Streptantibioticus cattleyicolor NRRL 8057 = DSM 46488: one gene and its partner. The protein of the gene in region 2 interacts with the protein of the main gene of each other region in a pairwise test. Links are inferred from orthologs where the notes say so. Each region holds a gene or a part of one and is shown on either strand. Other genes may lie near its edges.

Region 1 (4,429 bases), 2.2 Mb from region 2 along the record:
CAAGCGAGGCAAGAACCAGAAGCAGGAACGGCGTCGGCCGGCGGCCCGCGGCACGGCGTCCGCCATGGAGTCCCCCACCGCCACCGCCGTACTGGAGTCGCGGGACGAGCCGGCGGCGGCCGGGGCCGAGCCGGTCTCCCGCAAGCGGCGGAAGAGCTTCGGCCACAACTGACGCCCCCGGCCGGGCCGGACGCGTTGCAGGGGCGCACCCGTGAGGGCGCGCCCCTGTCGTGTGCCGCGCGCGACGGCGCGTGCGGCCGGCGTGCGTCAGCTCGCCTGGGTGCCGCCCAGGCAGGCCGGGCCCAGCAGCGCCTTGAGGTCGCCGAAGAGCGCCGGGTCGGGGTCGACCCGGTGGCGGTCGAGGCGGAGCACGGTGGTCTTGCGGGCGCCCTGGAGCCGTACCCGTACCTCGGTGCCGCCGCGGTGGCTCTCCAGCACCTCGCCGAGGCGGGCCACCAGCGGCGGGGTGACCTTCACGGTGGGGATGGAGATGGTGACCGGGGCGTTGGCGGACGCCTCGGACAGGTCGGGCACCTGGAGTTCCATGGCCACCAGCCGCGGCACGTCCTCGCGCTTGTCGAGGCGGCCCTTGACGAAGACCACCGCGTCCTCGATGAGCTGGGTGGAGACGAGCTGGTAGGCGGCGGGGAAGAACATGCAGTCGATGGAGCCGGCCAGGTCCTCGACGGTGGCGATGGCCCAGGCGTTGCCCTGCTTGGTCATCTTCCGTTGCAGGCCGGAGATGATGCCGCCGATGGTGACGATCGACCCGTCGGCGTAGTCACCGCCGGTGAGCGCCGAGATCGCCGCGTCGGCGCGGTCGCCCAGGACGTGCTCGATGCCGAAGAGCGGGTGGTCGGAGACGTAGAGGCCGAGCATCTCGCGTTCCTGGGCGAGCAGGTAGGACTTCTCCCACTCCACGTCGGAGAAGGTGACGTCGAGCCCGAAGCCGGGTTCGTCCTTGCCGTCGTCGTCGCCCATGCCGCCGAACAGGTCGAACTGGCCCTCGGCCTCCTTGCGCTTGACCTGCACCACGTTGTCGATCATCGCCTCGTAGTGCTCGATGAGCCCCTTGCGGGTGTGGCCCATCTCGTCGAAGGCGCCGGCCTTGATCAGCGATTCGACGGTCCGCTTGTTGCAGACCACCGCCTCGACCTTGTCCAGGAAGTCGGGGAACGAGCTGTACTTCCCCTTCGACTTGCGGCACCGGATGATCGAATCAACCACGTTCTGGCCCACGTTGCGCACCGCGGTCAGACCGAAGAGGATCACGTCGTCACCCTGGGCGGTGAAGTTCGCGTCCGACTCATTGACGTTGGGCGGCAGCACCTTGATGCCCATGCGGCGGCACTCGTTGAGGTAGACCGCCGACTTGTCCTTGTCGTCCCGGACCGAGGTGAGCAGCGCCGCCATGTATTCGGCCGGGTAGTTGGCCTTCAGGTAGGCGGTCCAGTACGACACCAGGCCGTAGGCGGCCGAGTGGGCCTTGTTGAACGCGTAGCCGGCGAACGGGACCAGCACGTCCCACAGGGCCTGGATCGCCTCGTCGCTGTAGCCGTTCTTGCGCGCGCCGGCCTGGAAGATGGTGAAGTTCTTCGCCAGTTCCTCGGGCTTCTTCTTGCCCATCACGCGGCGGAGGATGTCGGCCTCGCCGAGCGAGTAGCCGGCGATGATCTGGGCGGCCTTCTGCACCTGCTCCTGGTAGACGATCAGGCCGTAGGTGACGTCCAGGACCTCCTTGAGGGGCTCCTCCAGCTCCCGGTGGATCGGCGTGATCTCCTGCTGGCCGTTCTTCCGCAGCGCGTAGTTGATGTGCGAGTTCATGCCCATCGGGCCGGGCCGGTAGAGCGCCGAGACCGCGGAGATGTCCTCGAAGTTGTCGGGCTTCATCATGCGCAGCAGCGAGCGCATGGGGCCGCCGTCGAACTGGAAGACGCCCAGGGTGTCACCGCGGGAGAGCAGTTCGAAGGTCGTGGGGTCGTCCAGCGGCAGGTCGAGCAGCTTGATGTCGGTGCCGCGGTTGGCCTTCACCAGCTTGACCGCGTCATCCATGATCGTCAGGTTGCGCAGGCCCAGGAAGTCCATCTTCAGCAGGCCCAGCGATTCGCAGGTGGGGTAGTCCCACTGCGTGATGGTGACGCCGTCGGAGGGGCGCACCCAGACCGGGACGTGGTCGGTGATGGTCTCGCTGGACATGATCACGCCGGCCGCGTGCACACCCATCTGCCGTACCAGGCCCTCGACGCCGCGCGCGGTGTCGATCACCTTCTTCACGTCCGGCTCGTTCTCGTACATCCCGCGGACCTCGGCGGCCTCGCTGTAGCGCGGGTGCTGCGGGTCGGTGATGCCGGAGAGCGGGATGCCCTTGCCGAGGACGTCGGCGGGCATGGCCTTGGTGATCCGGTCACCCATGGCGTACGGGTAACCCAGCACACGGGCGGAGTCCTTGATGGCGTTCTTCGCCTTGATGGTGCCGTAGGTGCCGATCATGGCCACCTTGTCGGCGCCGTACTTCTCGGTGACGTACCGGATCACCTCGCCGCGCCGGCGTTCGTCGAAGTCGATGTCGACGTCGGGCATGGAGACGCGCTCGGGGTTGAGGAACCGCTCGAAGATCAGGCCGTGGTCGATCGGGTCGAGGTCGGTGATGCCCATCGCGTAGGCGACGATCGAACCGGCCGCGGAGCCACGGCCGGGGCCCACCGCGATGCCGTTGTTCTTGGCCCACATGATGAAGTCGGCGACGACCAGGAAGTACCCCGGGAACCCCATCTGGATGATGATGTCCATCTCGTACTCGGCCTGCTTGCGCCGGTCCTCGGGGACCCCGCCGGGGTAGCGGCGGGCCATGCCGCGGTTGACCTCCTCCCGGAACCAGGTCACCTCGGTGTACCCGTCGGGGACGTCGAAGCGGGGCATCAGGTCGCGCTTGTCGAACCACCCGGTGGTGTCCACCTGCTGGGCCACCAGCAGGGTGTTGGCGCACCCCTGCTGCCAGGCGTCGGAGGAGTCGACGGCGTACATCTCGTCGGTGGACTTCAGGTAGTAGCCGGTGCCGTCGAACTTGAAGCGGTCCGGGTCGGAGAGGTTCTTGCCGGTCTGGATGCACAGCAGGGCGTCGTGGGCGTCGGCCTCGTGCGCGTAGGTGTAGTGCGAGTCGTTGGTGACCAGCGGGGGGATGTCGAGCTTCTTGCCGATCTCCAGCAGCCCGTCGCGGACCCGGCGCTCGATCTCGATGCCGTGGTCCATCAGCTCCAGGAAGTAGTGGTCCTTGCCGAAGATCTCCTGGTATTCGGCGGCGGCCTTGAGCGCCTCGTCGAACTGGCCGAGCCGCAGCCGGGTCTGCACCTCGCCGGAGGGGCACCCGGTGGAGGCCATCAGCCCCTCCGACCACTGCGCGATGGTCTCCTTGTCCATCCGCGGCCACTTCTGCAGCCACCCCTCGGCGTAGGCGTCCGAGGAGAGCCGGAACAGGTTGTGCAGCCCGGTCTTGTTCCGCGCCCAGATCGTCTTGTGGGTGTAACCGCCGGAACCGGAGACGTCGTCGCGCTTCTGGTGCGGCTGACCCCAGGTGATCTTGCGCTTGTTGCGCCGCGACTCCGGCGCCACGTACGCCTCGATGCCGATGATCGGGGTGACGCCGGCCTTGGTGGCCTGCTGGTAGAAGTCGTAGGCGCCGTGCAGGTTGCCGTGGTCGGTCATGGCGATGTGCGTCATGCCCATCTCCTGGCAGGCCGCGAACATGTCCTTCAGCCGCGCGGCACCGTCCAGCAGCGAGTACTGGGTGTGGACGTGCAGGTGGGTGAAGGGCGGCTTGCTCACCGGTGGGGCCTTTCGAAAGCGGAGCGGTCTGGGCACATCGGTCGGCCGGTCCGGCGGGCGGGACCGCACGGCACCGGATGGACCGACCCTACCCCCCGACCCCGGTTCCGCCCCTCCATTCTCCGGTACCCCACGGTCAACTCCGGCCGTCCCCTCCCGGGCCCGCCGCGATCACCCGCGTGATCGGGCGGGGCCGGGATCGCGGCGTGATCGTTGCCGGACCTTTAGGCGCCGCCTACGGCCCGCCGTGGCACACTCTTGGCCCATGGAAGGGACCGCACAGCTGAGGACGGCGCGTGCCGCGCTGTTCGCCGGGCTGTGCGTGACGCTGTCGTCCACGTCACACGTCCTGCTCTCCCGGGTGCCGCTGCCGTTGACGATGGTGGCGCTGGTCTTCGCCGCCGTCTTCCTGACCGCCTACGCGCTGGCCGGACGGGAACGCGGGTTCTGGGCGATCTCCGGGCTGCTGGTGCCGCTGGAGCTGGCCGCGGACACCGTGTTCACCACCGGCCAGCACGCCTGCTACGGCCCGGCCGGTGGTCCGGTGACCGGGCCGCTGCGCACCTTCGGCGCCGATCTGGTGTGTGACGGCGGCGCGGTCGGCACC
Region 2 (3,204 bases):
GCTCCGCAAGCACGCAGTGGTGGGTGGCCGGCCCGCCCCCGTTGCCCCCGCGCGCCGCCGTGACGTCTCACGCTCGTGTGGGGGCGGTGGAGGACGGACCCGTAGGGAACGTCCGCCGGCTCGTGTCCACGGGGGGTCCGGGAATACGAAATCACGAATTGTGTTGGGGCCACAGCGTTTTTACCCATTCGTACCCGCCTTACATCCGCACGGGCAGGTAAGCGGTCAGGTGTTCACACCCCGCCGCCGGTTCACGCCCCGTCGCAGGCCGGGCGCATATGCGGGGCGGCATGAGCGGCGGCATACGACCGCTCGCGCGGGCGAGCGGCGATTGCCCACGGCGCCGCCGTCGGACAACCGGAAAACGCGGGTGCGTCCGCGCGCCGGTTTATCACCCGCCGCACGAACTTCCGCAGGAGGAATGGCCGCCGCAACCGTGATGGCCCCCGCCGTGGTGGCCGCCGCCGTGGTGCCCGTGGTGGTGGCCGCCGCCGGCGTCCCCGGCCCACCAGCTGGTACCCGCCCCCTGCGCGCCGTCGTCCCCGGTCCGCCGCCCGCCGACCGCGGTGGCCCTGCCGCGCGCCGGCCGCCGGCCCCGCGGCGGGCGCGGGCGCGTCCCCGGCCGCGAGGCGCTGACCACGCCCCCCACCACCAGCACCGCGATGCACGCGAGGATGACCGTTCCCGCGAGGATCGGCATACCGCCACCTCACCTTCTTGTGTCCCCCGAAGCGAGGCGCTCCGTCGTAGCCCCTCCTTGATGCCCGTTCCCGGCCGCCCGCAAAGGGGAGTTGAGCAACTCCAGAGGTTCCGCGGAGGATGGCGGGCATGACACCCTCACCACGCCCGCTGCTGAACCGGCGCCTGGCCGGCTTCGGCACGACGATCTTCGCCGAGATGTCCGCGCTGGCCACCGCGACCGGCTCGGTCAACCTCGGTCAGGGCTTCCCCGACACCGACGGCCCCGAGGAGGTCAGGGAGGCCGCGGTGCGCGCGCTGCGCGACGGCCGGGGCAACCAGTACCCGCCCGGCCCCGGCGTGCCCGAACTGCGCACCGCCATCGCCGAGCACCAGCGGCGCCGCTACGCGCTCGGCTACGACCCGGACACCGAGGTGCTGGTGACCGCCGGCGCCACCGAGGCGATCGCCGCCGCGCTGCTGGCCCTGGTCGAACCGGGCGACGAGGTGATCGCGCTGGAGCCCTACTACGACAGCTACGCGGCCTGCATCGCGATGGCCGGCGGCACCCGGGTGCCGGTCACCCTGCGCCCGTCCGACGGCCGCTTCCGGCTCGACCTGGACGAATTGCGCGCCGCCGTCACCGACCGCACCCGGCTGCTGCTGCTCAACACCCCGCACAACCCCACCGGCACCGTCCTCACCCGCGAGGAGCTCTCCGCCGTCGCCGCCCTCGCGGTCGAGCGCGATCTGCTGGTGATCACCGACGAGGTCTACGAACACCTGGTGTTCGAGGGCGAACACCTGCCGCTGGCCGGATTCCCCGGCATGCGGGAGCGTACGGTGACCGTCTCCTCGGCCGGCAAGACGTTTTCGTTCACCGGCTGGAAGGTCGGCTGGGTAACGTCCTCACCCGATCTGGTGAACGCGGTGCGAACGGCGAAACAATTCCTGACCTACGTGTCGTCCGGGCCGTTCCAATACGCGGTGGCCGCCGCGCTGCGGTTGCCGGACGAGTATTTCACCGGCTTCACCGCCGATCTCCGGGCCAAGCGCGATCTGCTGGCCAGCGGGCTGGCGGAGGCCGGCTTCGAGGTGTTCCGACCGGCCGGCACCTACTTCGTCACCACCGACATCCGCCCGCTCGGAGCAACCGACGGCGTCGCGTTCTGCCGGGAACTTCCGGCCCGCTGCGGGGTGGTGGCCATCCCGAACGAGGTCTTCTACGACGCGAAGGAAGCGGGAACTTCGTTCGTACGGTTCGCGTTCTGCAAGCGAACAGAAGTCCTGCACGATGCGATCTCCCGGTTGAAGCGGCTACGCTCCTGAACGGAACCGCATGTGGAACCCGCCGGACACGAAGCAACCATCTCCCGCTTTACGCCGTCTTTCACTCGTGGGGGTGGATTGCGGCGCTGCTCGGTACAACGGCTCCGTATGGTCCGACAATGCGCGCAAGGCCAGTCTCATTCACGCTGGTCGTCACAGCCACATACGGTCGCCGATGAACGGTCGCCCCGGGAGGAGCGGAACAGGTGTATACGGCCGAGCCGGTCTCGACCCCTCCTCGTCCCACGTCCGGAAAACCGGCCACGGGTCCGGCGCCGCGCACCCGCCGGGAACGGGCCGTCGCCTCCCTGCGCAAGGCGGCGCCGGCCCTGGCGCTCTACGCCGCGGTACGCCTCTCCGGGCTGCTGTGCCTGTCGGCCTACGCCTGGTACGCCGGACAGCACCCGCGCAGCATCCTGGGGCTGGCGTGGGACGGCCGCTGGTACCACCGCATCGCCGAGTACGGCTACGGCACGCTGATCCCCTCGGCGACCCAGCACACCGTGCTCTACAACGACCTGGCGTTCTTCCCGCTGTACCCGACGGTGGTCCGGGCGCTGTCCACCGTGGTGCCGATCGGCACCATCAACATGGCGATCCTGGTCGCCTGGGTCGCCACCCTGCTCTCCGCCTGGGCGATCTTCCTGATCGGCGCCCGCCTCTACGGCCGCCGGGTCGGCACCGCGCTGGTGCTGCTCTACGGGCTGCTGCCGCACGCCGTCATCCAGACGATGGCCTACACCGAGCCGGTGATGACGGCCTTCGCCGCCTGGTCGCTCTACGCGGTGCTCACCAAGCGGTGGCTCTACGCCGGCACGCTCGCCGCCCTGGCCGGCTGCACCCGGCCCAACGGGGTCGCGGTGGCCGCCGGGGTCTGCGCCGGGGTACTGATGGACGCCTGGCGCCGCCACCGGGCGGGCAAACCGGTCAACTGGCGGGCCTGGGCCGGCGCGGTGATCGCGCCCTGCGGCTGGTTCGGCTACGTGCTGTGGGTCGGGTGGCAGACCGGTGACCTCAAGGGCTACTTCAAGGTGCAGGCCCGCTGGGGGTCGCGGTACGACTTCGGCTGGTCCGCGCTGCGCTTCTTCAAGCACCTGGTGACCGGCACCGACTACTTCGCCTACTACGTGGCGGCCGGCATCGTGGCCGCCGCGGTGATCCTCTTCGCGCTGTGCATCACCGACCGCATCCCGGTGG

Evidence for each region.
Region 1: the proteins of SCATT_RS15600 (region 2) and dnaE interact in binary tests that used the Escherichia coli proteins (3 or more experiments, as listed by UniProt). The link is inferred for Streptantibioticus cattleyicolor NRRL 8057 = DSM 46488 from one-to-one orthologs.

What each region holds. Positions count from the first base shown.
Region 1 is NC_017586.1:1,293,463-1,297,891, forward strand. Bases 68-4,185 are described here. They hold dnaE (DNA polymerase III subunit alpha), read right to left. Parts: upstream 3,823-4,185; coding sequence 268-3,822; downstream 68-267. Other genes in these bases: SCATT_RS38890 (hypothetical protein), read left to right, coding at 68-172; SCATT_RS05470 (hypothetical protein), read left to right, coding at 4,088-4,185. Outside these bases: more of SCATT_RS38890, read left to right, coding at 1-67; more of SCATT_RS05470, read left to right, coding at 4,186-4,429. UniProt on the Escherichia coli protein: DNA polymerase III is a complex, multichain enzyme responsible for most of the replicative synthesis in bacteria. This DNA polymerase also exhibits 3' to 5' exonuclease activity. The alpha chain is the DNA polymerase catalytic subunit.
Region 2 is NC_017586.1:3,507,893-3,511,096, reverse strand. Bases 21-2,913 are described here. They hold SCATT_RS15600 (pyridoxal phosphate-dependent aminotransferase), read left to right. Parts: upstream 21-819; coding sequence 820-2,007; downstream 2,008-2,913. Other genes in these bases: SCATT_RS15595 (glycosyltransferase family 39 protein), read left to right, coding at 2,214-2,913. Also shown: more of SCATT_RS15595, read left to right, coding at 2,914-3,204. UniProt on the Escherichia coli protein: Shows aminotransferase activity with methionine and histidine as substrates, and to a lesser extent also with phenylalanine.